3 regions of the Corynebacterium sp. NPDC060344 genome follow, and region 3 is predicted to be linked to each of the others. Evidence: riboswitches for the same ligand, from Rfam matches in the RefSeq annotation. Region 3 holds a riboswitch; each other region holds the start of a gene.
What was found. Region 3 has a riboswitch for thiamine pyrophosphate ahead of ACFWGD_RS02525 (ECF transporter S component). Riboswitches for the same ligand answer to the same signal wherever they lie in the genome.
Positions count from the first base shown of each region.

Region 1 (9,674 bases), on a different contig from region 3:
GGAACATGGCGTAGGCGCCGCGCTTGCCCGGCGGCGCGTACTCCGCGGTGAGCAGCGTCGCGCCGGCCCATTCGCCGCCGACCGCCATGCCCTGCAGGAAGCGCATCACCACCAGGAGCACGGGGCCCCAGACGCCGATGCCGGATTCGAAGAAGCCGAAGGTGCCGGAGTCGTAGCCCGGCAGCAGGCCGATGAAGAGGGTCGCGATGCCCATCATCAGCAGCGTCCACACCAGCGTGCGCTTGCGACCGAGGATGTCGCCGAAGTGGCCGAAGACCACCGAGCCCAGCGGGCGGGCGAGGAACGCGACGCCGAAGGTGGCGAAGGAGGCGACCGTCGACAGCATCGGCGTCATGTTCGGGAAGAACACCGTGGGGAAGACGAGCGCGGCGGCGGTGCCGTAGATGAAGAAGTCGTAGAACTCGATCGTCGTGCCGACGAGGCTCGCCGTGGCGACCCTGCGCAGCGAGGGCCCCTTCTTCAGGTTCTCGGCCGGGTCGTGGGCCCCGATGCCGGGCCCGGTTGCGGGCCCGGTGCCGGACGAGCGGTCCGGCGCAAGTGAGTTGGTCATGGCGTCTCCTGCCTTGGGGGCGGCTCCTGGGAACCGCCCGGTCAACGATGTGACGCAGAACATATCCAGGCGTGACGCACGTCTCACATACCCGAAAGAGGGTGTTATGGATCCATCAGTTAACCGTGGCTAGCGGTTTTGTTAACCATTCAGAAGCTTTGCGACGAAAAGAACCTCCCCCACCTGCACCGATCCTACCGGCAGGTTCGTGAACCAGCGCCGGACACCCACCCGAAAATCCCCGGAAAACTTCGCCAAACGGAGCTTCGCGGTGCAGTGCACGCCCGTTTCAACCCCCGCACAACCCCGCCCCCCGCACGGGTTGATTCAGGACCACCTCAGGGAATGAGCCCGAGCATCCGTGCCCGGCTGACGGCGGCGTGGCGCCCCTTCGCGCCGAGCTTCGCGCTGGCGTTGCGCAGGTAGGCCTTGACCGTTTCGGCGCTCAGCGACAACCGCGCCGCCGCCTCCGCATTCGTGCACCCCAGCGCGACCTGCGCCAGCACGTCGAGCTCCCGGGCGGTCAACGCGGGCGCCTCCGCACTGCCGGCGCCACCTTCCGCCACCGCGCCGCCAACGCCACCAACCCCCTCCCCAACACCAATGCCGCCACCCGCACCAGCCCCGCCCCCGGCACCGGCACCGGGGAACAGCATCGCCGCCAGCCCGCCGGAGGCCGCGAGCAGCTTGTCGCGCGCCTCTCCGTCGGCCGTCGTCGCGGCGATGGCGCGCAGGTCGGCGTGCAGTTCGCGCAATCGTTCCAGATCGGAGGCCCCGGGCCCCTCCCCCGCCTCGCGGATCTCCGCGGTGCTGCGCTGCGCCATGCCGATGCGACGGTCGACCTCGTCGCGGATGCGCAGCTCGGTGCCGGCCTTCGCCGCCAAGCGCATGGCCACCGACCGGATCCGGTCGCCGAAGTCGAACTTCTCGCGGTGCGCGCCATAGAGGACCATCCGCGTTTCGCCGACGGTGGACAAGATCGGCACGGCCATGACGGGACCGAGGCCCTCGTTGTGCACGTGCTCGCGGTAACTGTCGGTGATGGTCCGCGCGGCTTCATAGTCCGCGACGACCGCCGGCCGCCGATCGCGCAGCACGCGCCCGCCGAGTCCTTCGCCGGGGGTGACCGTGAGACCGCGCACCCCGTCGGAGCGCAGCCCGACCCCGTCGCCGATGGTCACGCCGCCCTGCCCGCCGATGCCGAGGAAGACCACCGGCAGGTCCGCGTCCCTGCGCAGCTCCCGCACCAGCTGCTTGGCCAGGTCGCGGTCCCGCGGCCGGTTGTGCGGCATCGGCGCATCCTCCTCATCTTCCTCGTCATCTTCCTCGTCCGCCGCCCGCTCCCCCATCGCCGGCGCGGCGGTGCCCCATTCGGCTTCGTTTCCGAAACATCATAGCCGACGTCCCTGGCCGCTCCGGCACTTTCGCGTCGGGTACGATCGATGCCCACAACCGAATACTTCCCACGGGAGCGCCTACCGAACCGGCGCTGAGAGGGCATCGGGAATGCGGATGCCGACCGTTCGAACCTGTCCGGGTAATGCCGGCGTAGGAAAGGACCACCATGGCGAAGCCTGCCGTGAACCCCATGGACGAGGCCCGGGACCAGGTCACCACCGGCCCGATCTACCGTTCCGAGAAGCTTTACGACGATGTCATGTTCGACGGATCGCCCTTCGGCTCGGAGGATGCCGTCCTGCGCATCCCCGCCCGCCGGATCAACCTCACCGATGGCACGCATTTCGATGCCTACGACACCTCCGGCCCGTACACCGAAACCGATGCGGACCCGGATCTGCACGGCGGACTGCCGAAGACCAGGGACTCGTGGCCGACCCCTGCGCCCGCCCCGGCGTCGTCGCAAAGCCCCGACCTGAAGGCGTCGACCCAGCTGGCCTGGGCCCGCGCGGGGATCGTGACCCCGGAGATGGCGTTCATCGCCGCCCGCGAGGGCGTCGAGGCGGAGCTCGTGCGCTCCGAGGTCGCCGCCGGGCGCGCCGTGATCTGCGCGAACAGGAAGCACCCGGAGCTGGAGCCGATGATCATCGGCAAGAAGTTCGCGGTGAAGGTCAACGCGAACATCGGCAATTCCGTGGTCACCTCGTCCATCGCGGAGGAGGTGGAGAAGATGGTGTGGGCCACCCGCTGGGGAGCCGACACGATCATGGACCTGTCCACCGGCGCCGACATCCACGAGACCCGCGAGTGGATCCTGCGCAACTCCCCCGTGCCCGTGGGCACCGTGCCCATCTACCAGGCGCTGGAGAAGGTCAACGGCGACCCCGCGAAGCTGACGTGGGAGATTTACCGCGACACCGTCATCGAGCAGGCCGAGCAGGGCGTCGACTACATGACCGTCCACGCCGGCGTGCTGCTGCGCTACGTGCCGCTGGCCGCCAACCGCGTGACGGGCATCGTCTCGCGCGGCGGGTCGATCATGGCGGCGTGGTGCCTGGCCCACCACCGCGAGTCCTTCCTGTACGAGAATTTCGCGGAGCTGTGCGACATTTTCGCGAAGTACGACATCACCTTCTCGCTTGGCGACGGCCTGCGCCCGGGTTCCATCGCCGACGCCAACGATGAGGCGCAGTTCGCGGAGCTGCGGACGCTCGGCGAGCTGACGAAGATCGCCAAGTCCCGCGGCGTGCAGGTGATGATCGAGGGGCCCGGCCACGTGCCCATGCACAAGATCGCGGAGAACGTCCGGCTCGAGGAGGAGCTGTGCGAGGAGGCCCCGTTCTACACCCTGGGCCCGCTGGCCACCGACATCGCGCCCGGCTACGACCACATCACCTCCGCTATAGGCGCGGCGATGATCGCGCAGGCCGGCACGGCGATGCTGTGCTACGTCACGCCCAAGGAGCACCTGGGGCTGCCCAACCGCGACGACGTCAAGGTCGGCGTGATCACGTACAAGATCGCCGCGCACTCGGCGGACCTGGCCAAGGGGCTGCCGCTGGCGCAGGAGCGCGACGACGCCCTGTCGAAGGCGCGCTTCGAATTCCGCTGGCACGACCAGTTCGCCCTGGCGCTGGATCCGGACACGGCGCTGGACTACCACGACGAGACCCTGCCGGCCGAGCCCGCGAAGACCGCGCACTTCTGCTCGATGTGCGGCCCGAAGTTCTGCTCCATGCGCATCTCGCAGGACGTGCGCGACTACGCGAAGGAGCACGGGCTGGAGACCGTCGAGGCGATCGAAGCCGGCATGGCCGAGAAGTCCGAGGAGTTCGGCGCCGCCGGCGGCCGGGTGTATCTGCCGCTGTCGGCGGAGTAGGCGGCACCCGAACCGCGGCACCGGCATTGAGGCGCGTCTCACGCTGCCGATCAGCGTTTGTTTACCTTCCGTTCACCTTTATTCCTTTATCGGGACACCTTCGGGGGCGACACTGCGCAGGCACTTGCCAGTCGCGCGACCCGCGCACACGGCCCCGCTCTCCCACGAAGAGGGCACGGCCGGCACGAACAGAATCGAGCATCGATGACGACTCCCCGCCACCCGGGCGATGACGCCACCGCTTCGGCCACCGCGATGGCCGACCGACTCTCGGACGGGCCGGACGGCCCCACCAATGGCACGGACGGCGGCACCGTCGCCAGCGACGTCCCCCATGGCCTGCGCCGCCTGCCCAACTGGGCGCTGACGCTGCTGGCCATCGGCACCCTCTACATGCTGATCGTCGCCATCGGCGTCATCGGCGACGGCTTCAAGGGCCTGGGCAAGGATGCCGCGGAGGGCCTCTTCGACTTCGCCACCAACCCGTTCATCGCGCTGTTCGTCGGCGTGCTGGCCACGGCGATCATCCAGTCGTCGTCGACCACGACGACTCTGGTGGTCACCGCGGTCGGCGCCGGCGCGCTGCCGATCGAGGTCGCGGTGCCCATGATCATGGGCGCCAACATCGGCACCTCCGTGACCAATACGCTGGCCTCCTTCGGCCACGCCGGCCACAAGGACGAGTTCCGCCGGGCGTTCGCCGCATCGACGGTGCACGACTTCTTCAATCTCTTCGCCGTCATCATCCTGCTGCCGCTGGAGATCTTCTTCCACCCGATCCAGCGCAGCGCCGAGTGGGTGTCGGGCCAGCTGTTCGGCACGGTCCTGCCCGATCCGGGCCAGGCGGACTTCGTGGGCACGCTCACCGATCCCGTCGTCGACGTGCTGGGCATGGACGGCCTGATGGGCATGCTGCCGGGCTCCGACGTCGTCGCCGGCACCCTGACCATCCTCCTCGGCGTGGCCATGATCTTCTTCGCCGTCTCGTGGCTGGGCAAGATCCTGCAGCTGATCATGGTCGGCAAGGCCAAGGCGATCCTGGAGAAGTCCGTCGGCGGCCACCCGCTGACCGCGATGGGCGCCGGCATGCTGGTGACCGTCGCCGTGCAGTCCTCGTCGGTGACCACGTCGGTCATGGTCCCGTTCGCCGGTTCCGGCGCGCTGACCACCCGCCAGATCTACCCGCTGACCCTGGGCGCGAACGTGGGCACCACGGTCACCGCGCTCATCGCCGCGATGGCGGTCACCGGCGACGGCGCGAAGCTCGCGTTGACCATCGCGCTGGTGCACACGCTGTTCAACGTCTTCGGCATCCTCATCATCTACGGGCTGCCGTTCCTGCGCAGCCTGCCGCTGGTGGGCGCGGAGACGCTGGCCCGCGTGGCCGCCGAGCGCAAGATCTACGCCGTGGCCTGGGTCATGACGGTCTTCATCATCATCCCGGTGCTCGCGATCCTCATCAAGGTCCTGTTCACGTAGCCGCGGAAGCTACCCGCGCACCCCGCCGTCGATCCCCTAGGAGCCACCATGACCGATCCCGCCACCAATCCGGCGCCCGCACGGCCCGACGAACTAGATGCGGCGAGCATCGACGATCTGGAGAAGATGCTCTCCGACGCCGAGCGCAACATCCACGCGATCCGCGCCGAGCTCGCCGAACGCCGCAGCGAGCAGCGCCACGAGCAGATCGACGCCCTGCCCGACGACATCTCCACGTTCGAGGGAAGCTGGCGCAACATCATCAAGATCCTCCGCGACGTCATCCGCGAGGAGCGCGAAACCCGCGCCGCCGCGAAGCACGCCGACTAGAGAAGACCTGCGCCGACCTGCGCCGACCTGCACGATCCCGAACGCCCCTCCACGACACGCGGAGGGGCGTTCAATTTCCGTTAACTTTGCGTTTACCTTCGCTAGCCTGTAGCTTGATCCGCTAACCCGGTTATCCGGTGTGACCGACATCGCATGCGCCCCGCGCATGCCCGACACGAGCCAAGAGGTGACCGCCATGTTCGATGACGTCCACGAGAACCCCGAGCGCCGCGGCAACTCGCCGTCGCTCACCGCAGAGCTTTCCGACGGCCAGCGCCACGCGCTCTTCGTCGCACAGCTCCAGGTCCTGCCCGACGATTGGGCCCGCACGAAGGGCTCCTGGCGCGAATTCGGCCGCGTGCTGCGCGACGAGTTCTCCGCGCCGGCCGTCGCGGCCTGATCCTGCCGCCTGATCCCGCCGCCTGATCCCGCCACCTGGACCTGCCGCCGCCGCCCGAACTGCCTACAGTCGGGGGCATGAACGCCTCCGACGACCCGCGACCGCTGCGCGCCACCGATGACGAGCGCGGGCGGGTGGCCGACGAACTGTCGAACGCCCTCGCCCGCGGCCAGATCGACCTCACCGAGTTCGACGAGCGCACCCACCGCGCGTGGTCCGCGCGCACCCGCGACGAACTCGCCGATCCCCTCGCCGATCTCGTCCCCGATCCCTGGGCGGTGATCGGCGGCTCTGCCAATTCCTCCCTCCCCGCCAACCCCGCGCCGAACGGGGTCGTCCCCCACGACGCCCCGTCGTCGCGCGACCTCGCCGCAGTGTCCAAGGCGCACGTCACCGGCGAACCCGGCGGGTCCCGCCTGTCCGTGGCCATCATGTTCGGCGCCGGCCAGGACGGCGACTGGATCTGCCCGCCGACCCACCACTCCATCGCCCTCATGGGCGGCGTGGAACTCGACCTGCGCCGGGCCCGCTTCGAAGCCCCGGAAACCGAGATCGTCGCCATCGCCGTCATGGGCGGCATCCAGATCATCGTCCCCGAGGACATCCGCCTCACCGTCCAGGGCACGGGCCTCATGGGCGGCTTCGGTTCCTCCGACTCCCGCGACGTGGTCATCTCCGGCCACGACCTCCCGCCCGATGCCCCACGCGTGCGCGTCACCGGCCTCGCCCTCATGGGCGGCGTCGACGTTCACCGCGTCCCCCGCGGCGACCGCCGCGAGCTGCGCTAAGGTCGGTTCCCCTCCCCGCGACAGAGTTGTCGCACTGTTTACCCGCCGGTCAACGCCGGTACACCTGCTCTCCGCGTCCGTGTTTCATCGTGGAAGGCGACACCACCGCCCACGCCGCCCACGACCCCGCCGGGCCGAACACCCGAAGGCTCGGCGCAGGAGCCCCGATGACCTCCGATGCCATCGCGAACACGTCGACCGCGACCGACGCCGACACCGACACCGACACCTCCACCGACAACGACTCCGACACCGACCACCCCGACGAGTCGATCGATCGCGGCGAAGAGGCGCGCAAGGACGCGCGGATCCTGGGCAGGATCCCGGACTGGGGCCTGTGGTTGCTGGTCCCGGCGTGCCTGTACATGCTCATCGTCGCCATCGGCCTCATCGGAGATGGCTTCGCGGCACTTGGCGAAGACTCCGCGGAATCTCTGTTCTCTTTCGCGGGCAATCCCCTCATCGCGGTATTCGTCGGCATCCTGGCAACCTCGCTGATCCAGTCCTCGTCGACGACGACAGCCCTGGTGGTCACGGCAGTCGGCGCAGGCGCCGTCCCCCTGGAGGTCGGCATCCCCATGATCATGGGCGCCAACGTCGGCACCTCGGTGACCGGCAGCATCGCCTCGCTCGGCCACATCGACCGCCGCGAGGAGTTCCGCCGGGCCTTCGCCGCGACGACGGTCAACGACTTCTTCAACATCCTCGCCATCGTCGTGCTCCTGCCGCTGGAGCTGCTCTTCTCCCCGCTGCAGCACACCGCCGAATTCCTTGCCGACCTCCTCTACGGCACCGTGCTCCCCGATCCCGGCGAGGCGGACGTCCTCGGTGCGCTCACCGATCCGGTCGTCGACGTCATCGGCACCGAAGGCCTGACCGGCATGATCCCGGGCAACGAGGCGATCATGGGCGCGGTCACAATCACCCTGGGCGTCGGCCTGATCTTCCTTGCGGTGTCGTGGCTGGGCAAGATCCTCAAGATCCTCATGGTCGGGCGCGCGCGCCGGATGCTGGTCAAGGCCGTCGACGGCCGACCGGCCACCGCCATCGGCGCGGGCTTCGCAGCGACCATGGCCACGCAGTCGTCCTCGGTGACCACCTCGGTGATGGTGCCCTTCGCCGGAGCCGGCACGCTGACCACCAGGCAGATCTACCCGCTCACGCTGGGCGCCAATGTCGGCACCACCTTCACCGCCATCATCGCGGCGCTGGCCGTCACCGGTGACGGCGCCCGCCTCGCGCTGGTCATGGCGCTGGTGCACCTGTGCTTCAACCTTGCCGGCATCCTGCTCATCTTCGTCCTGCCGCTGCTGCGCAGCGTCCCCGTCACGGCGTCGGAGTTCATCGCGAAGCACGCGGCGCGCAACAAGTTCATCGCCATCGGCTGGATCGGCAGCGCCTTCTTCGCCGTCCCCGGACTGGCCATCCTCATCTTCGCGCTGCTCACGTGACGGCCGGGCCGTCGTAAAGCAGAGACGCGAAAGGGCCCGGCCACCGCTCCCCCGAAAGGAAGCGGTGGCCGGGCCCTCGACCGCGGTGCGCGGGCCTACTGGTCGTACGGGATGTCGTCCAGCGGGACGGCGCGACCGGTCGGCTCGGCGTAGGTGTCCTCCGGGCCGTAGAAGCCCTCGCCCAGGGAGGCGAACGGGGCGGCGGCCTGGCGGGCGGCCTCCTCCGTCGGCTCCACCGCGATGTTGCGGTAGCGGGAGATGCCCGTGCCGGCCGGGATCAGCTTGCCGATGATCACGTTCTCCTTCAAGCCGATCAGCTTGTCGGAGCGCTTGTTGATCGCCGCATCCGTGAGCACGCGGGTCGTCTCCTGGAAGGAGGCGGCCGACAGCCACGAATCCGTGGCCAGCGAAGCCTTCGTGATGCCCATGATCTCCAGGCGCATCTGGATGGCCTTGCCGCCCTCGGCGACGGCCTGGCGCGACGCGGCCACGGCCTCCGCGTGCTCCACCAGCGAACCCGGCAGGAACTCGGTCGAACCCGAGTCGATGACGGTGACGCGGCGCAGCATCTGGCGGACGATGACCTCGATGTGCTTGTCGTGGATGGCCACGCCCTGATCGCGGTAGACCGACTGGACTTCCTCGATCAGGTGGCGCTGCACGCCGCGGCGGCCGCGGATGCGCAGGACCTCGTGCGGGTCGGCGGCGCCCTTCATCAGCTGCGAGCCCATCTCCACGGTGTCGCCGTCGCGGATGGCGCGGCGGCGGCCGTCGACGGTGATCTCGGCGAGGCCCTGGCGCTTCGACAGCTTGTCGAAGACGACCTCGTCCGAACCGTCGTCCGGGATGATGGTCAGCGTGAAGAAGTGGTCGTCCTCCTCCAGGCGCACGCGGCCGGTGGCCGTGGCCAGCGGGGCGCGGTTCTTGGGCACGCGGGCCTCGAACAGCTCCTGGACTCGGGGCAGACCGCCGGTGATGTCGCCGCCGACGCCGCCCTGGTGGAACGTGCGCATGGTCAGCTGGGTGCCCGGCTCGCCGATGGACTGCGCGGCGACGATGCCCACGGCCTCGCCGATGTCGACCATCTTGCCGGTGGCCATGGAACGGCCGTAGCAGGTGGCGCAGACGCCGGTCGGCGTGTTGCAGGTCAGCACGGAACGGACCTTGACGGTGTCGATGCCGCGGGAGAGCAGATCGGTGATCTCCTCGTCGCGCAGATCGGTGCCCACCGGCAGGATCTCGTTGCCGTCGGCGTCGACGACCGGGGCCGCCAGGTAGCGGGCGATCGCCGAGGTCTCGGCGTACTGCGCGCGGCGCAGCTCGCCGGTCGGCTGGCCGTCGGCGCCGATGACGTGCTCGCCGATCTCGACGTCCACGC
Region 1 is NZ_JBHXCS010000004.1:239,882-249,555, reverse strand. Features, by position in the region: gene ACFWGD_RS07455 (MFS transporter) at 1-571, opposite strand, end outside; gene ACFWGD_RS07450 (LuxR C-terminal-related transcriptional regulator) at 910-1,863, opposite strand; TPP riboswitch at 2,027-2,143, shown strand; gene thiC (phosphomethylpyrimidine synthase ThiC) at 2,136-3,848, shown strand; gene ACFWGD_RS07440 (Na/Pi symporter) at 4,053-5,327, shown strand; gene ACFWGD_RS07435 (hypothetical protein) at 5,376-5,657, shown strand; gene ACFWGD_RS07430 (hypothetical protein) at 5,824-6,057, shown strand; gene ACFWGD_RS07425 (DUF1707 domain-containing protein) at 6,135-6,845, shown strand; gene ACFWGD_RS07420 (Na/Pi symporter) at 7,013-8,296, shown strand; gene ACFWGD_RS07415 (DNA-directed RNA polymerase subunit beta') at 8,392-9,674, opposite strand, start outside.
Region 1: linked by a shared signal. The riboswitch ahead of thiC (phosphomethylpyrimidine synthase ThiC) and the one ahead of ACFWGD_RS02525 (ECF transporter S component) in region 3 are both predicted to bind thiamine pyrophosphate.

Region 2 (9,674 bases), on a different contig from region 3:
ACTGCGCGACCAGTCGAAGTCCTGCGCGAACGACAGGGAGTACAGGTGGCTGGGCACGTCGCACGCCGCACCCGGGTAGGTGTTGTCGCGCCACGTGCCGCCGACCTCGTTGCCGCGGTCGATGATCTGGAAATCCTCGACGCCCTCGCGCAGCAGGCGGGTACCGGCGGCGAGGCCGGAAAAGCCCGCACCGATGATGAGGACCCCGGTCTCGCGGACCGAACCGGCCGCAGTTTCTTTCGCCATATCGTTCATGGCCCGAACGATAGCGCCCGCGCCGCCGCGCCGGGAGGGTTTTGCCGTCAGCCCTCCTCGAGCAGGGTGGTCACCAGCTCGGCGATGCGCGAACGCTCGGACCGCTGCAGCGTCACGTGCCCGAACAGGTCATTGCCCTTGAGCTTCTCGATGATCGCCGCCACACCGTCATGCCTGCCCACCCGCAGATTGTCGCGCTGGGCGACATCGTGGGTGAGCACCACCCTCGAATTGGCGCCCAGCCGCGACAGCACGGTGAGCAGGACGTTTCGCTCCAGCGACTGCGCCTCATCGACGATGACGTAGCAGTCGTGCAGGCTGCGGCCGCGGATGTGCGTCAACGGCAGCACCTCGAGCATGTCGCGGGCCTGGATTTCCTCCATGACGTTCGGGCTGACCAGCCCCTCCAGCGTGTCGAACACCGCCTGGGCCCACGGGTTCATCTTCTCGCTCTCCGACCCCGGCAGGTACCCCAGATTCTGGCCGCCCACGGCGTAGAGCGGGCGGAACACCACGATCTTGCGGTGCTTGCCGTGCTCCATCACCGCCTCCAGGCCGGCGCACAACGCCAGCGCGGACTTGCCGGTGCCGGCGCGGCCACCGAGCGAGACGATTCCCACCTCGTCGTCGAGAAGCAGATCCAGCGCGATGCGCTGCTCCGCCGACCGGCCCCGCAGACCGAAGGCCTCCGCATCGCCGCGGACCAGGCGGACTCCCCCGCCCGGCAGGATGCGCCCCAGCGCCGACTGCGTGCCCGCCGTCAACTGCACGCCGCAATGCACCGGCAGCTCCCGGGCCGGCTCGCCCTTCCCGGTGACGGCATCGTCGCGAAGCTGCACGAAGCCATTGCGGAACAGCGCGTCGATGTCCTCCGACGCGACGCCGACCTCCGCCAGCCCCGTGTACCCGGTGACCACCACATCCTGCGCGTGGTACTCGTCGGCGGGAAGCCCCACCGCACCGGCCTTGACGCGCAGCGGGATGTCCTTGGTCACCAGCACCGTCTCGTGGCCCTCCGCCCGGAAATTCAGGGCGCAGGCGAGGATGCGGTGGTCGTTGGCATCATTGCGAAAACCCGCCGGCAATACCGACGGGTCCGTGTGATTGAGCTCGACCTGCAGGGTTCCGCCGTCATCGTTGGCGGGCACCGGCAGGTCGAGGCGTTCGTGGCGGTGCCGCAGCTCCTCCAGCTGCCGCAGCGCCGTCCGGGCGAACCAGCCCAGCTCCGGGTGGTTGCGCTTGGCCTCCAGCTCGTTGATCACCACCAGAGGCAGCACGACGGAGTGCTCGGCGAATTTCCGCAGCGCGTGCGGGTCGGACAACAGCACGGACGTGTCCAGCACGTAGGTGCGCAGGGCCGTGCCCTCGTGCCCGGCGTCGTCGGCCCCGCCTGTGGTTCGCGGGTGGGCGATGGTGCCGCCGCGCGTCGTCGCGCCCGCGTCCACCACCTCCCCGTCCCGGATCAGAGGGGTTCGGTCAGTGGTCGCGGTCGTGGTACGCAACGTGGCTCCTGTTCCGTCCGGCAGCTTCCCCCTGCCGGACAAGCGCCAGAGTAGGTAACGGGAATGGAAATCACATGGTTGGAAGATGAAGTTTCCGTTAAATCCCGGCCACGACTCCGTCACCGCAGGTCGGTTGCTTTACGACGCCCCGTCCACCGCCACGGCAACCACTGTCGGGGGCATGCGAATGTGGGTACTTTGGGCCCATGACACGTTCCGCCCATGATCCCGGGGAATCGCCGAACTCGCGGCGAGACCGTTTGCAGTCGCGGCTGGAGGTCGCCGTCGGCCGCGGCGAGCTGAGCATCGGGGACTACGACGACCTGTGCGCCCGCGTGTGGGATGCGGGGTGCGACGACGAATCGCCCGAGCTCGACGCCATCGCCGGGCGGCTCGAGCGGATCGAGGCGGCCCGCCCGTCCGGCGCGGCGCCCGGCCCGGATCCCCTGGGCACGGCGCATTCCGGCAATCCGTACCGCCAGCCCGACCCGTACCGACCGCGTGGAGCGCACGGTGGCGACATCGCGCACACGGGTGGGCCCGGCGGCGACGTTGCGCGCAGAGGTTCGGGCTCGGCCTCGGGCGCGGGCGCGGGCTCAACCGGTGCCGAGCTGGTGGGCAACACCCCGGAATCGGAGCGCCAGGATGGCCGCGCCGCGCTGTTCTCCGACAGGAAGATGCGCGGCCGATGGGCTCCGAAGGCCACCACCACCTGGTGGGGAGTGTTCGGCGACGTGAAGCTGGACCTGCGCGAGGCGGATTGGCCGTCCGATCGGATCGTGCTGGACTTCCAGTCCGCGATGTCGGAAACGACCATCATCGTGCCGCCGGGGACGACCATCATCGATGACACGACCGTGATTCTCGGCGAAGTCAAGATCAAGGCATCGGAATCGGCACCGGCCAACGGCCTCACCGTCGTCATCGACGGCATTCTCCTGATGAGCGACCTGACCATCCGCGATCGCTGAGCCCCGGGGAAAGGGGCAGCCGGAAAAAAGGGAGCCGGGGAAAGAGGGAGGCGGGGAAAGAGGGAGGCGGGGCAAGGAGGGCCGGGATTGGAGCGCCGCCGGGCCGGAGATCAGGCGGGGACCTTGAGCCCCTCGATCATGGTGATGAACACGTCGAGGAGGTCCTCGGAGCTGCTCTCGCTCGGGGTGCTGACGTGATCGGAAACCCACCCGACGCCGGCGCCGCCGAGGAAGGTGACGATCAATTCCGACACGGCGCGAGTGCCCGGCGCCCACGCGTACCCATCGCGTTCGGCGTACAGGGCCAGGAGCATCTCCATGCCGTCGGCGAAGCCGGCGAAGTACTTCGGCGGGTTCTCGCTGCCGTGCTCCACCCGCGCCGACGCGACCACGAGCTCATAGAGGGTGAAGGCCTCGTCCCAGTGCGTCGCCAGCAGGCGGTGGGCATGGCGGATGAGGCTGGCGACGTCGTCGACGCCGTCGTGGACGAAGCCGCCGGTGAGGTTCGACAGCGTCCGGCGGATCATCAGGCCGACCAGCTCCCCCTTCCCGGAGAAGCAGTAGTGGAAGACGCTCAGGTGGGCGTTGGCCCGACTGCAGACGTTCCTCGTCGTGACCGCACCCACGCCGTCTTCGATCGCGATCTCCAACGCGGCCTCCACGAGGCTCGCGCGCCGCTGGTCAACGGACATTCGACCGGACAACCGATACACCCTTCGATCCGATTGGACGGCGGTTAATCACCAATCCAAATAGAACTTGCACCCATGGCGCAATAACAAAGTCAAACATACCGAACGGTCTAGCCAGGTCGAACCCGCCTTACCCCACGGGGCTGAAATGGGCTTTATGCGGAAATTACCGGTATTCACTTTCGCTGAATCAAGAAAGAAACGGGCACCGGCCAACGCCGATGCCCGCATTATTCCCGCATTATTCCCGCATCCCGGACCGCGCACGACGAAGCGGGCCAGGGAAAAAATTCCCTGGCCCGCCTTAATGGCTCCTCCAGCTGGACTCGAACCAGCAACCCTTCGATTAACAGTCGAATGCTCTGCCATTGAGCTATGGAGGAAAGTCTGCGGCACGTCTCCGTGCGACGGATCATTACTCTACCCAGATCGCATATGGACGCCAAATCCGCAGGCCAGCACCGAAATCGGGCACACCGGGGCGAGGCTGTCCCGCGACTGCGGCGGGACTGCGGCCGGACCGCGGCCGGACATTTTCACGGCTGCCCGGCGACCGCGGCGGGACTGCGGCCGGACCATGCCGGGGGCTTCTGCACGAGTGCGGTGGGACGTCGCAAAGCAGATCCGGAACCTTTGCTAACGTGACGCGCAACACGGGGTGCCCGGGCGGACCGGGCTGAGAACACACCCGCCGAACTTGATCCGGTTAACGCCGGCGGAAGGATGTTGCCATGGCCGACGCCCATGCGACTGCGCACGACCACAGCCCGCTTTCCACCGGGGCCGCGTACTCGCAGTTCCCCGACGAATGGAGCGCCGGCTGCGTCAGCTGCGGCGCGTCGCGCGAAGGCCGCATCCCGCGGGTGCTGTCCATCGCCGGCACCGACCCGAGCGGCGGCGCGGGCCTGCAGGCCGACCTCAAGGCGTTTTCCGCCCACGGCGCCTACGGCATGGGCGCGGTCACGGCGCTGGTCAGCCAGAACACCACCGGGGTGCGCGACATCCACGTGCCCCCGGTCGAGTTCCTCCGGTCGCAGCTCGACGCGGTGTCGGATGACGTCGCCATCGATGCGGTGAAGATCGGCATGCTTTTCGACGCCGCGATCATCGCCGAAGTCATCGACTGGCTCGACGCCCTTCGGCGGGGCGAGGAGACGCCGATCGTCGTCCTCGATCCCGTGATGGTCGCCACCTCCGGCGACCGCCTGCTGCAGCCCGACGCCGAGGCGGCGATGAGCGACCTGCTCCACCACGTCGACCTGGTCACCCCGAACATCCCGGAGCTGGCCGTCCTGGCCGGCACCGAACCGGCGACCACACCCGGCGAAGCCCTCGACCAGGCCCACAAGGTCGCCGCCGAACACGACGTCCTGGTGCTGGCCAAGGGCGGCCACCTCAGCGACGACGTCGTCATCGACGCCCTCGTCCGCCCCGACGGGACCGCCGAACGATTCACCGGGCCGCGCGTCGACACCACCAACACCCACGGCACCGGCTGCTCCATCTCCGCGGCCATCGCCGCACTGTGGCCGCGGACCGGCGACCCCGTGCGCGCCGTCGCGGTGGCCAAGTCGTGGATGACCGCCTCGCTGCGCCACGCCGACGAGCTCGAGGTGGGACAGGGCCACGGCCCCATCCACCACTTCGCCCAGCTGTGGGAGCGCGGCCTGTCCCCCGATGCGGCGATGATCGCCGACCAGTGGTGGGAATCCATCGCCGACCTGCGCGAGGCGATCGACGGGCTGGACTTCATCAAGGGACTGGCCTCCGGGTCACTGCCGGAAGAGGCCTTCCGCTTCTACCTCGCCCAGGACGCGATGTACCTCAACGGCTACTCCCGCGCGCTGGCCGCGGCATCGGCACTGGCCCCCAACCAAGACGAGCAGATGTTCTGGGCCTACGCCGCCCACGGCGCCATCGCCGGGGAGATGGAACTGCACCGCAGCTATCTCGGCGACGACGCCGGCGCGGGCTACGCGGGGAATGCAGGGAACCCAGGGAACTCCGGTAACGCGGGGAACGCGGGCACCATCGAGGCCTCGCCGGTGACCCGCGCCTACGTCGATCATCTCGTCGCCACCGCCGCGCGCGGCTCCTACGGCGAACTCATCGCGGCGGTGCTGCCCTGCTTCTGGCTCTACCGCGACATCGGGCACCGGTTGATCGCCCGGAACCACGACGCCCACCCGTACTCCCGCTGGCTGGACACGTACGCCGACGACGCCTTCGACGCCGACACCAACAAGGCCATCGACATCTGCTCGCGCTACGCCACCACCGCCACGACGACCGAGCGGGCTGCGATGGACCGGGCGTTCCGCCTGTCGTCGTGGCACGAAGTCGAATTCTTCGCCGATCCCCTGCGCCGCTGAGCGGGCTCGCGGCGGCGACGGGCGAGTCTCCCTACCCTGGGAGGCATGACCGACTACTCCGCGAACCAGAACCCGAACCAGACCCGGCCCGCCTCTGATTCCGCCGCCGACTCCGCAGCCGACGCCACCTCCGGCGCCCACCGCACCGTCCGCGGCATCATCGCCCGCTCGAAGGGCGCCCCGGTGGAGATGGTCGACGTCGTCATCCCCGCCCCGGGCCCCAATGACGTCATCGTCGACGTCCAGGCCTGCGGCGTCTGCCACACCGACCTGGCCTACCGCGACGGCGACATCAACGACGACTACCCCTTCCTCCTCGGCCACGAGGCCGCAGGCGTCGTCTCCGAGGTCGGCGAGGCGGTCACGCACGTCGAGGTCGGCGATTTCGTCGTGCTCAACTGGCGCGCGGTGTGCGGCCAGTGCCGCGCCTGCAAGAAGGGCGAGCCGAAGTACTGCTTCGCCACGCACAACGCCTCCAAGCCCATGACGCTTGCCGACGGCACCGAGCTGACCCCCGCCCTGGGCATCGGCGCCTTCTCCGACGCGACGCTGGTCCACGAGGGCCAGTGCACCAAGGTCGACCCGTCCGCCGACCCCGCCGTCGCGGGCCTGCTGGGCTGTGGCGTCATGGCCGGCATCGGCGCCGCGATCAACACCGGCGAAGTCACCCGCGGCGAATCCGTCGCCGTCATCGGCTGCGGCGGCGTCGGCACGGCCGCCATCGCCGGAGCGAAGCTGGCGGGCGCGACGACGATCATCGCCGTCGACGTCTCCGACGACAAGCTCGCCACCGCCCGCGACTTCGGCGCCACCGAGACCATCAACGCCAAGGACCTCGGCGCCACGGCCCCGGACGCCACGGGCGAGGACGATCCCGTCGTCAAGCGAATCCAGGAGCTGACCGGGGGCTTCGGAGCCGACGTCGTCATCGACGCGGTCGGCCGCCCCGAGACCTACGTCCAGGCGTTCTACGCGCGCGACCTCGCCGGCCGCGTCGTGCTCGTGGGCGTGCCATCGCCGTCCATGAAGCTCGAGGTGCCGCTGCTCGACGTCTTCGGCCGCGGCGGCTCGCTGAAGTCCAGCTGGTACGGCGACTGCCTGCCGGAGCGCGACTTCCCCATGCTCGTCGACCTGTCGCTCAACGACCGCCTGCCCCTCGACGGCTTCGTCACCGAGCGCATCGGCCTCGGCGACGTCGAGGAAGCCTTCGACACCATGCGGGCCGGCAAGGTCCTGCGGTCCGTGGTCCAGCTGTAGGCCCCGGACCCCACTTCCACCACACGGAGAGAGAACAATGAGCACCGATTCGCACGACGCCGCCGACCGCATCCGCAAGCAGGGCGACCTGCTCATCGACCACGTGGTCACGTCCGGCACCTTCGCCCTCGACGGGGGCGAGTGGGACGTGGACAACAACATCTGGGTGTTCGGCAACGACGAAGAGGTCATCGTCGTCGACGCCGCGCACTCCGCCGAGCCGATCATCGACGCCGTCGGCGGCCGCCGCGTGAAGGCCATCGTGTGCACCCACGCGCACAACGACCACATCACCGTCGCCCCGGAGCTGTCGGAGAAGCTCGACGCCCCGATCCTCGTCCACCCCGGCGACCAGATGCTGTGGGAGCAGACGTGGGGCGACCTTGGCCACGACACCCTCAAGCACGGCCAGAAGCTGGAGGTCGCCGGCACCGAAGTCGTGGTGGTCAACACCCCGGGGCACTCCCCCGGCTCCTGCTGCCTGTACGTGCCCGAGGCCGGCGAGCTGTTCTCCGGCGACACCCTGTTTTCCGGCGGGCCCGGCGCGACGGGCCGGTCCTACTCGGACTTCGACACCATCATCGACTCCATCCGGGACAACCTGCTGACGCTGCCCGAGGACACCATCGTCCGCACCGGCCACGGCGACCACACGACCATCGGCCGCGAGGCCCCGCACCTGGAGGAATGGATCCGCCGGGGCCACTGAGCCGAGCTTGATCCTGATGCAAGTCCCGGGTGCTGACCCGGAAGCCGAGTCCGATGCTTTACGACGGCCCGCGTCTCCCTTGATCCACCGGGGTAGCCGACTCTCCCCGGCAATCTTTTCTGGTTCGAATCTCGCCCCGTCACGAGGGACGTTCACGGAAGTTTTCGTGATCCCCTTGTGGCGGGGCTTTCGTGCGCCTAAGGTCACGGTTAAGGAGTTCACCACATAGGTGGTTAACCCATAAACCAGAGGAGGTGCCGTCGGTGGCTGATCCCCGACCGATATACGCCCGCATCGCCGCCGAACTGCGCGACCACATCGGCAGCGGCGCACTGGCCGAAGGCGATCGCGCGCCATCGACCAACGAACTATCCGCCTTCCACTCCGTCAACCCCACGACCTCCGGCAAGGCCCTTGCGGAACTCGTTGCCGACGGCCTTCTGGAAAAACGGCGCGGCCTGGGGATGTTCGTCGTTCCCGGAGCTCGTGACATCGTCCTCGCCCGCCGCCGATCGGCGCTGGCGTCGGACTTCATCCGCCCTCTCCTCGCGGAGGCACGGGCACTCGGAATCGACGACGCGGCTCTCGACAAGCTGATTGCCGCCGAAAGGAAGCAGCCATGACCATCGGACTGGCCGACGTCGCCGTCACGCGGCGAGGCCGCACCATCCTCGATCGAGCGAGCCTGGAACTCGGCCCAGGCATCCACGGCGTCATCGGGCGCAACGGAGTGGGCAAAACGACGCTGCTGCGAGTGCTCGCCGGGCACATGAGCGTTGACTCCGGCACCGTAACGGGTCCAGGCGCGGGGACGAACTCCAACGAAGCGAACAACGCCGGTCAAACGGCGCTGGGCCGAGTCGCCCCGGACGTCCGCTACGCCGGCCCCACCGTCGGCACGCACCTCGACGTCGCCGCCATTGGGCACCCCACCCTTGATCGCGTACTCGCGCTGTCGATCCTCGACGACGCGGGAGTCGGGCCGGATTCGCGGACGAAGACGCTCAGCGCGGGTCAACGGCAGTTGCTGTCGGTGGGCGTGGCGCTGTCGTCGGGAGCCGGTTCGGTCCTTCTCGACGAACCGTTCACCGGCCTCGACGTCGGCCTCCGACACGATTTGCGCGACCGCATCATCGGCGTCGCCGCGAATCGGCCGGGCATGTGCCTGGTGCTGACCTCCCACCGGTCGGAGGATCTGGCGGGGCTCGTCGACGATGTCACCACCATTTCCGACAGTGGCATCGTCGCGGGACCGATCGCCCTCGACGCCGCCCGCCACTACTTCCCCACGTTGCGCGGCACCAGCGAGAAGGTCGACACCATCGCCGGTGACCTACCCCGCATCAGCACCCGGACTCTTGGCAGCGTCGCCGAAGTCACCCTGGCCCGGCCATTGTCTTGCTCGGCGGCCCGTCGAGCCGCCGCCGAAGAGGTCACGGTCACCCATCCCGCAGACGACGAGCTCATCGACCTGCTCGCCATCCACGGGACACCCATCGGAAACGACGCAACCGGAAGGAACGGACGATGAAGAACTCCATCATTTCCTTCGTCTCCCCCGCACGACGCGAATTGATCATCGGCATGACCGTCATCGCCGTCTTCCTGGCGGCGGGCAGGTTCATCATGCTCGACGGAACCGTGTGGAACATCATGGCCCTCATCGCCGTGGTCGGCCTCGCCGCCGCGGTCGGACGCAAAATCGACGGCGTGCGGGCCCTCGACATCCCGGTGCGCACGTGGTTCCCCGGCGCGATGGCGGTGCTGGCCACCGGTGCTGCCGCGTTGTCCGGCATAGCGACGTTGTCGATGTGGGTCTCCTACGCCCGCAATCCCTGGTACTCGCACTTCGACCTGTTCGTGGTCACCAACGGTGGCGGCGCCCCCTTCCTCGACACCAACGGCGAGCCCTACCT
Region 2 is NZ_JBHXCS010000002.1:307,374-317,047, forward strand. Features, by position in the region: gene ACFWGD_RS04115 (flavin-containing monooxygenase) at 1-255, opposite strand, end outside; gene ACFWGD_RS04120 (PhoH family protein) at 303-1,667, opposite strand; gene ACFWGD_RS04125 (LiaF domain-containing protein) at 1,964-2,728, shown strand; gene ACFWGD_RS04130 (TetR/AcrR family transcriptional regulator) at 2,839-3,420, opposite strand; tRNA gene ACFWGD_RS04135 (tRNA-Asn) at 3,729-3,803, opposite strand; TPP riboswitch at 4,065-4,161, shown strand; gene thiD (bifunctional hydroxymethylpyrimidine kinase/phosphomethylpyrimidine kinase) at 4,152-5,792, shown strand; gene ACFWGD_RS04145 (S-(hydroxymethyl)mycothiol dehydrogenase) at 5,838-7,049, shown strand; gene ACFWGD_RS04150 (MBL fold metallo-hydrolase) at 7,087-7,758, shown strand; gene ACFWGD_RS04155 (GntR family transcriptional regulator) at 8,022-8,381, shown strand; gene ACFWGD_RS04160 (ATP-binding cassette domain-containing protein) at 8,378-9,289, shown strand; gene ACFWGD_RS04165 (hypothetical protein) at 9,286-9,674, shown strand, end outside.
Region 2: linked by a shared signal. The riboswitch ahead of thiD (bifunctional hydroxymethylpyrimidine kinase/phosphomethylpyrimidine kinase) and the one ahead of ACFWGD_RS02525 (ECF transporter S component) in region 3 are both predicted to bind thiamine pyrophosphate.

Region 3 (9,674 bases):
CGTAGCCGCCGAGCAGCTGCACGGCGTCGGTGGTGACCTCCATGGCCACGTCGGACGCGTAGGTCTTGGCGGCGGCGGCCATCAGGCCGATCTTCGAGCCACCGTCGGCGGTGCCGCGCTCGGCGTTGGCGGCGGCGGTGTAGACCATCAGGCGGGCGGCCTCGATCTTGGTGCGCATGTCGGCGAGCATGAACTGGGTGTTCTGGAACGCGGAGATCGGCTTGCCGAACTGCTCGCGCTCGAGCACGTAGCCCACCGCGTACTCGTAGGCGCCCTGCGCCAGGCCCAGCGCCTGCGCGCCGATGGTCGGGCGGGTGTGGTCGAGGGTCTCCAGGGCGGTCTTGAAGCCGGTGCCCTCCTCGCCGATCATGCGGTCGGCGGGGATGCGGCAGTCCTCGAAGTAGAGCTCGGCGGTCGGCGAGCCCTTGATGCCCATTTTCTTCTCCAGGCCGCCGACGCGGAAGCCCTCGTCGTCGGAGCGCACCATGAACGCGGAAATGCCGTTGGCGCCCTTCTCGGGGTCGGTGACGGCCATGACGGTGTACCACAGCGACTTGCCGCCGTTGGTGATGAAGCACTTCGAGCCGTTGAGCACCCACGAGTCGCCGTCGCGCACGGCGCGGGTCTTCATGGCGCCGGCGTCGGAGCCGGCTTCGCGCTCGGTCAGCGCGTAGGACGCCATCTCGCCGTTGGCGATGTCCGGCAGCACCTGCTTCTTCAGCTCGTCGGAGCCCTTGAGGATCAGCCCCATCGTGCCGAGCTTGTTCACCGCCGGGATCAGCGACGCGGAGCCGCAGACGCGGGCGACTTCCTCGATGACGATGGTCGCGGCGACGGAGTCCGCACCCTGGCCGCCGTATTCCTCGGGGATGTGGATGGCGTTGAAGCCCGCGGCGTTGAGGGCGTCGAGGGCCTCCTGCGGGAAGCGCTCGTTCTCGTCGACGTCGGCCGCGTGGGGGGCGATCTCCTTGTCGGCGAGCTCGCGGATGACGGCGCGCAGCTCCTGGTGCTCCTCCGGGAGCTGGAACATGTCGAATCCGGGGGTAAGTGCCATTGGGGTGATCCTCCGTGCGTTGGGTTGCGGTGGGTTCAGTTGGTCGGTCTTCGATCATAACCATTAGCGGCGATTAACGGGATCATTTTCGTGGCGCAGGTCACCCCCGAGGGGGTTCGTGCTTTACGACGCCCACCTCTCCGCCCTTCGTCCGTCCCTCGCCCAGGTGCCGGCGAGCGCTGCGGCGACGGCGATGCCGGGAGCCGGCCACCAGGTGCCCAACGCCAGGAACTCCCGCAGCATCGACGTCGCCCAATACTGCGGAGGAGTCGGGGCCCCTTCGGCGCGCCATGAGGCGTTGCCCGCCCGGCGCGCCAGGGAGGCGGTGCGGAAAACGTGGAAGTCGCTGGTGACCACGGTGACGGGACCGCGGTCGACCATCGGTTCGGCGTTGGCCAGGTTCTCCAGCGTCGAAGTGGAGTGCGGTTCGAGGCGGATGTCCGTCAGCCCGCGGTCGCGCAGCCATCCGGCCATCACCTCGGCCTCTGACGGCCCGCCGTCTTCGCCCACGCCGCCGCAGCAGATGACCGTCACCGGCCCGGGCGCCCGGCGCGCGACCTGCTCGGCCTTTTCCAGCCGGTAGCGCAGCAGCGACGACGGGCGGCCATTGCGCAGCGCGCAGCCCAGAACGATCACGGTCCCCGCCGCTCCCGTGCTCCTGCGCGCCCACGTTCGCCGGGCGACGTCGAAGATCGGCAGCATCACACCGGGCGCCGCCGCGGCCGAGAGAAACAGCGCCGACCCCGCGACGACGGCCGGGTGCGCGCCTCTGCCCCGATTGTTTGCCCGATGCATGGCCGGATGCGCGTCACGTGCCCACACGACTCCCGGGTGGGCGCCACTCCCCCGCGCCACGACGCGGGCGGCGGCGAGCACTCCCGCGCCGTACGCGACGCCGGCGGCGGGCAGCCCCCACGCCGGCGGCCTGCGGTTGGGCAGCTTCGGCGGCCGCATCAGCGGATCGCGCCACGCCACCACCCCGCCGACCGCCAGCGTCGCCGCCATGAGGCACCCCGGCGCGGCGGCCAGACCAGCGAAGACCGGCCTCGGCGACACCGCCGCGCCCCGACTGCTTCGTCGCGTTACCGACGACTCCGGCGACACCGCCGCACCCCGGGGGCGGGCCGCGGGGCGTGGGCGGCGGGACGTCGTCAAGCGGAACATGTGCCCACGGTATCCCAGCCCCCGGATCGCACCCGGGGATGTTCGAACGCCGGGCGCGCGATCCGGGGCGGCATCTAGAATCGGCGACCATGACGGACACGGATCGTTTCAGCGCACCCACCGGCCGCACCGAGGGCGAGTGGGTCGCGTGGCTCGACGAGCGGGGCGCGCGGGAGATGGAGCATGCGGAGATCGCGAAGCTGCTGCTGCCCGAGATCGCCGCCGCCGACGGGGAACTCGGCGATGGGTCGAAGTCGTCGAACCCGGCGTGGTGGGCGCAGGGCGTCACAGTCGCCTACGAGCAGGCCATCGGCCGCCGCGCCGTGGGGCAGCGTTGCGATGGCGCCTGGTCGGCATCGGCGTCGAAGACCCTGCCCGGCGACATGGACGAAGTCCGCGACCGATTCGCAGCCCACATGGCAGACGTCTTCGCCGACCGCGGCGGTCTGCACCCCGACGCCGACGGCAACGCCGTCATCGCCGACGACGAGCCCAAGCAGTCCGACACCGACAAGTGGCGCTACTGGCGCTGCCCGATGTCCGACGGCTCGCGCATCGCCGTGACCGTGCAGACCAAGGCGCCCGGCAAGGACGGCGCCGTGAAGTCCGCGCTGGCGGTCAACCACGATTCGCTTGCCGACGAAGCCGCCCGCGACCGCGTCAAGGCCTGGTGGAAGGATGTGCTCGCCGATCTCGCGGCGGCCATGAAATAGGGGGCATGCGGGTGCGGGGCGAGATGGCGGCCATGAAATGGCGAACGTGCAGGTGCGGGGCGAGGTAGCGGGCGCTACCGCGGGTGCACGGTCCAGTCGGCCAGGGCGCGCGGATCGTGGCGGGCGATGTGGTCGTCCTCCTGCGCCGCCCACATCCGCCAGTGACCGTGGAAGTACGGGTCGCGGGCCATGGCGCGGGCGAAACGGGTGGGCTCGTCGAGCTCGACCCATACTCCCCACGTCTCGCCGTCGCCGATGGCGCGTGCGGCCGCGAGATTGTCCGCGGTCAGCGCACCACAACCCTCGATGATGAGGGACGGAGTTGGCGCGGCCGAGCGATCGGCGGCCGTGCCATCGGAGGCTGTGTCATCGGAGGCCGACGCATCACCCGCCGGCGTCACGAACTTCGACAGGTCCACCCACTCGGCCCAGTCGTTGGCGAACCAATCCCAGCGGCGGAACCCCGCCACCTCCGGATCGAGCATCGAATCGGCCACCGCATCGGACGCGGCCGCCAGACCGCCCCACCCGGGATACGCGTCCTCGAGGTGGACGACGGGCCACGCCAGGACGTCGTGAAGCTTCTTCGCCAGCGTCGTCTTCCCCGACCCCGACCGGCCATCGACGAGCAGGATCATGCGACCCCCAGGAACCGGAACTCGCCGGTCCACACCGCGATGCCCAGCGACGCCGCGGCGATGAGCGCGCACACGCCCAGCACCGCCCACTCGCGGCCGCCGAACGTCGACTCGCGCGCCCACGTCCGCTGACCGGGGGCGCCGAATCCGCGGGCCTCCATGGCCGTGGACAGCTTCGTGCCGCGGCGCAGCGCGAAGACCAGCAGCGCGAAGACCTGGCCGAACAGCCGCTTGATCCGCCCATGATCGCCCAGCCCCCGCGCCCGGCGCGCACGGGTCAGCGCCCGCCAATCGTCGAGGAACAGCGTGATCAGCCGGACGCCGGCCACCGACGCCAGCACGAACCGCGCCGGCAGCTTGAGCACCTGCGACAGCCCGTCGCCGAGATCCGTCGGATCGATGTCCGCGGTGAGCACCACCACCGGCAGCCCCACCGCCAGCACGCGCACGGTGATGGCGATGGCCAGCGCGATGGAGTTGTCCGTCACCGTGGCCAGCAGAAACGAGAAATACTCGCGGCCCTCGGGATTGCCGTAGAGCAGCATGGAGATGCCCGACACCGGCGCGGCCAGCAGAATCGGCCACCCGCGCCGCGCCAGCCTGCGCGGCCCGACCCCGCACAGCGGCGCCGCGACGAGCGTGCACGCCAGCGCCACCGCCGCCGACACCCAATCGATGGACAGCAGCAGAGGGGTCGTCATCAGCAACAGACCCAGGAGCTTGGCGACGGGGTTGACGTTCCCGATCAGATTCACCGCGACCCTACCTCCGCCAAGTCGATGACGTGGTCGCCCATCGCCGCGACGACGAGGGGGTCGTGGGTGATGGACACGACCGTGACGCCGTCATCGACGAGCCTGCGCAGCATGCGCAGCAGCTCCGCGAAGGTGCGGCGGTCCTGGCCGAAGGTCGGTTCGTCGAGGATGACCATCGACGGGGCCGTCGACAGGACGGTGGCCACCGACAGCCGGCGCTTCTCCCCGCCCGACAGGGTGAACGGATTCGCCCCGGCCAGGTGCGCCAGGCGCAGGCGCTCGAGGAGCTCGTCGACGCGCTCGGCGCCGGCGGGATCCTTGAGCAGCGTCGGGCCGAGCTCGAGTTCCTCGCGCACGGTCGGAGTGACGAACTGGTGCTCCGGCGCCTGGAACACGCTGCCGATGCGCTGCGCCAACTGCTTCGACGTCCACTTCATGGGGTCCGGGCCGGCGCCGCGGGCGATCTCGTCGGAGGCGATGACCGCACCCGACACCGGGTCCAGCAGCCCTCCCATCGTCAGCGCCAGCGTGGACTTGCCGGAGCCGTTGGGCCCCACGATGCACGTCGACGCCGCCAGCGGCACCGCCGCGGTGATCCCGCGGCGGACGGGGTCGGCGCTGCGGCCGTATCCGACGGCGAGGTCGTCGAAAAGCAGCGCCGCCGTCGCCGACGCGGGCACCGGCGCGGCGTCGCCCACCTGCGGAGGCGCACCCGGCAGCCACACGCCCGCGTCGCGGAGGAAATCGCCGTGGCGGGCGAGGATCTTGGCGGGCGGGCCATCGGCGATGACGGTGGAACCGGAGGTGGCGGAAGGGGCTGCGGTGGTTGAGGTACCGGAGGTGGCAGAACCGGCCGCATCGAGTACGAGGACGCGGTCGACATGATCGACCCAGGCGTCGACGCGGTGCTCGACGACGATGAGCGTCGCGCCCGTCGCGTCGGCGGCGCGGATGGCGGCGTCGCGCAGCTGCGGCACGCCCTCCGGATCGATGTTGGCGGTTGGCTCATCGAGGCAGATCACCCGCGCGCCCATCGCCAGCACCCCGGCCAGGGCCAGGCGCTGCTTCTGGCCGCCCGACAACTTCGCCGTCGGATGATCCAGCGGCACGTCGAGGCCGACCAGATCGAGGGCGCGGCGGACGCGCCGCCAAATTTCGTCGCGGGGCACGCCCAGATTCTCGGCTCCGAAGGCGACGTCGTCGCCGACGCGGGCGGAGATGACCTGGCTCTCCGGATCCTGCAGCACCAGTCCGACGACGCCGCGCACCCCGGCGGGATCGTCGCCGTCGACGAGGAGCGTGCCGGCGTCCTCGCCGTCCTCGTCATCGCCGAGCACCCCGGCGATCGCGGCGAGCAGCGTCGACTTGCCCGCACCGGACGGGCCCAGCAGGAGGACCTTTTCGCCCTCCTCGATGTGGAGGTCGACGTCGGAAAGCGCGGCCCTGCGGCGCCCCGCATGCCGCCACCCGAAACCGCTCGCGGAAATGAATGCCATCGCGGCTGCCGGGCTAGACCTCGCCGCGGCGCTCGCGGCCCGCGGCGAAGCGATCCAGCGCACCCGTGCCCGCCAGCGCGCGCACCAGCAGCCAGCCGACCAGGCCGGCCAGCACCGCGCCCGAGATGAGCAGGCAGGTGAGGTAAATCGAGTTGAACTGCCACGTGCGCGCCAGATTGCCCGACGTGAACAGCTCGAGGATGAACGCGCCCGCACCGGCGGCGGCACCGGCGAGCATGGCCACCGGCGCGGTGAAACGGCGGTAGGCGAACAGCAGGAAAATCAGCTCCGCGCCGAGGCCCTGCGCCAGGCCGGAATACAGCGTGGAAATGCCCCACTGATTGCCGATCAACGCCGACACCGTTGCCGCGATGACCTCGACGAACAGCGCGGCACCCGGCTTGCGGATGACCAGCCCGCCAATGATGCCGCCCAGCAGCCACGGCCCGACGACGAGCCCGCCGAGGCCCGGCGTCAGCGCATCGGCCGCCGTGAACCAGGCGCCGCCGACGATGTTCCACACCACGAAGATCAGTCCGACCGCGACGCCCAGCACCGCGGCGGTGACGATGTCGATGATCCGCCACCCCTTCTTCGGGCGGTTGCGGTTCTTGGTGCGGGTGCGGTCATTCGTGTGACTGCTGGACATGGTCGAGCCTCCGTCGCTTCCTTCGCCGGCATGATCCGGACAGGTTCCTACGGTCGAGGGCGGCAGGCCGCGCCCTCCTCTCAGCCCCACGTGGTCTGCTCGACCGCCGGGACTCCCGTGCGCATTTCGACCGAATGGTACCCCACCTCACGGACCCGCCCTAAAGTTGGGAAATTATGAGCAGTCAACACCCGGACCAGACCGTCGAGGCGCACGGCGCGCACGAGGCGCCCGAGGCGACCGAGCAGCCGGAAGCCCCCGAGCCGCGCATCGCCCGGTCGACGTGGCTGGCGCTAGTCGGCGCCATCGTGGCGGTCCAGGCCCTCGGCCGGGCGTGGGTGCTGTCGGGGCGGACGTTCTACTGGGACGACTTCATCATCGTCGGCTCCGCCGCCGACGCCGACTGGTGGACGCCGGACTACTTCCTGCAGCCGCACGACGGGCACCTGGCGCCGCTGGCGTTCATCCTCCAGGCGGCGGCCAACCAGATCGCGCCGTGGCACTGGTGGTTGCCTGCGGCGCTGATGCTGATCGGGCAGGTCGCGGTGACCGTCGTCGTCGCCCGGGCGCTGCGCTACATCGCCGGCCGGTCGTGGCAGGCGCTTGCGGCACTGGCGCTGGTGGCGTGGACGCCGCTGACGCTGCCCGGCTCGACGTGGTGGTCGGCCGCCGCCAATGCCCTGCCCATGCAGCTGGCGCTGGCCGGCATCACGGCGCTGGCCATCCGCGCGAGCCTGCGCCAGGAGCGGACGATCTCCGGCCGCGCCGTGGCCGCCGCCACGGTCGGGCTGATCGTGGCCCTGGGCTTCTTCGAAAAGGCCCTCGCCGTCGCGCCCGTCGCGTTGGCCATCACCATCGCCGTGGCCTACATGGAGCGCCGCGCCATCGCCGAGACCCTGCTGCGGGCCCGCGCACTGTGGCTGTCGCTGGGACTGGTCACCGGCGCGTGGGCGCTGTTCTATTCGCTGACCGCCCTCGCCGATGCGGGCGAGGCGTCGTCGAAGCCGCATTCGGAGCTGTTCTTCAACGGCCTCGGCCAGGTGCTGGCCGGCCTGGCCGGCGGCCCGTGGTTCTGGGACCGCTGGGCGCCGAGCCAGCCGTGGGCCGATGCGCCGGCAGGGTTGGTCAGCGTCGGCGCCGTGCTGGTGCTGCTGACCATGGCCGTGACCATCGGGCGCGACTACCGAGCCTGGCTGCCGTGGGTCATCGCCGCCGGCTACCTGACGGTGGTCCTGCTGTCGGTGACGCTGATGCGCTCGGGCGACCACACCTCCGACGTTCTGGCCCGCACGCTGCACTACTACGGTGATTCGGCCATCGTCATCGGCTTCGCGCTGGCCGCATCGTGGTCCGACCGGGTCCGGCCCCTGCCGGCGCGGTCGCGCTTCGGCGTCCTCGCGCTGGCCGGCGTCCTGCTGGTGTCCTCGGCGATTTCGGTCAACGGCTACCGCGGAGCATGGGACGACGACGGCACCGGCGAGTGGTTGACCACCGCCCGGCAGTCGCTGGAGTCGGCCGCCGCGCAGGGCGAGAATGCGCCGGTGATCCTCGACCAGCCGGTGCCCTACGAGGTGCTGCTGCCGGTGGCCTACCCGAAGAACATGTACTCGCAGGTCTTCCGCGATCTCCCCCAGCGCCCGACGTTCGGCCGGGTCACCGACGAGCCCCGCATGTTCGACGACGCCGGAGCCCTCGTCCCCGCCCACGTCGCCGAGATCACCCGCATCGGCCAGGGCGAGGTGGAGTCGTGCGGCACGCAGATCGTCGCCGGCCCCGATGGCACGGCGACGGCGGAGATCCCGCTGCGCGACATCGCGAAGCTCGGCGACTGGGTCATCGAGCTCAACGCCATCTCCTCGGCGCCGGCGCAGCTGCGGCTGAGCCTGCCGAACCCCTTCGAGACCCCGGAGCAGACCATGGCCGGATCGACCGTCGCCGACGTCGACGGCGATCTGCGAACCCGCTGGGTGTCGGTGTCCGGCGGCGGCAACACGCTGCGCCTCGACGTCTCGGGTGCACCGGAGGGCACATCGGTGTGCGTCGGTTCGGGGGCGATGGGACCACTGGTTCCCGCCGCCGGCTGAGAATCAACTACGATGACGGTGAGAATTTCATTCGTGATGCCGTTTTAAGGAGTCCCTCCATGCGCAACCGCCTCGTCGGTGCCGTCGCCGCCACCGCCATCGCCGCAGCCGCCCTGGTCGCCTGCTCGCCCCCGAACGAGAACCCGTCGGACGTCAAGGTCACGGACCTGGAGAACCCGACCGCCACGTTCGAGAACGGCGATGCCGCCACCTCCGGCGCCACCACCTCGGAAAACGCCGACGCCAACGGCACGGGCGGCGCCGAGGGCACCGTTCAGGAACCGGCCGCGCAGTAGGGGCACTCCCCCTCCATTCCGCTACCCGCCCCGGCCGAGTTCACGGCCACCCGGTTCGGCCGCCTCCGGGTCAGGCCTCCCCGGTCAGACCGTCCCGGCCATGCCTAGGGGCGCGGGTAGCGGAATTCCACGTTCTCGCCGTCGCGGATCTCCGCCGACGGCTTGCCCGTGACCTCCAGGTCGATGGTCAGCACGTTGCCGTCGCCGGCGACTTCGTAGGTGATGCGCTCGTTGGCGATGGCCGTGACCGTGGCCTTCGCCCGGTGCAGCCACGGGTGGCGGCGCCGCAGCGCGATGAGCTGCTGATAGGCGTTGTGCACCCATGCGCCCAGGCCGGACAGCTCGTCCGGCGTCGCCGGGAAGGCGGGGCGGACCTGATCGTCGCCGCCGAAGCGCTCCTCCTTGACGCCGGAGTATCCCTGCTCGTCGCCGTAGTAGATCAGCGGGATGCCGCCGACGGTCATGAGCACCACCAGCGCCAGCACCGTCTTGTCCTGGCCCACCTGGGAGGCGATCCGGGTGACGTCGTGGTTGCCGATGAACGTCACCGGCACGAACGAGCCGAGGAACTCGTCATGGCGGCCGAGCGTCCACTCCAGCTCGTAGAAGTTGTGCTCCTTCAGCGCCGACCACGTCGCCTTCCACAGCTCGTACTCCGTCACCGAGTCCATGGTCGACCGCGACACGATGTCCACGTAGTCGCCGTGGATCACCTCGCCGTAGATGAACGCGTGCGGGAAGTCCGCGCGCACCGAGGCGAGCACGCCGGACCAGAAATCCGGGTCGACCGCGTAGGCCGCATCGAGGCGCCAGCCGTCGACGCCG
Region 3 is NZ_JBHXCS010000001.1:560,828-570,501, forward strand. Features, by position in the region: gene ACFWGD_RS02495 (acyl-CoA dehydrogenase family protein) at 1-1,054, opposite strand, end outside; gene ACFWGD_RS02500 (YdcF family protein) at 1,178-2,218, opposite strand; gene ACFWGD_RS02505 (hypothetical protein) at 2,308-2,931, shown strand; gene ACFWGD_RS02510 (hypothetical protein) at 3,006-3,569, opposite strand; gene ACFWGD_RS02515 (energy-coupling factor transporter transmembrane component T family protein) at 3,566-4,324, opposite strand; gene ACFWGD_RS02520 (ABC transporter ATP-binding protein) at 4,321-5,820, opposite strand; gene ACFWGD_RS02525 (ECF transporter S component) at 5,834-6,469, opposite strand; TPP riboswitch at 6,470-6,598, opposite strand; gene ACFWGD_RS02530 (hypothetical protein) at 6,646-8,553, shown strand; gene ACFWGD_RS02535 (hypothetical protein) at 8,613-8,849, shown strand; gene ACFWGD_RS02540 (alpha-amylase family protein) at 8,954-9,674, opposite strand, start outside.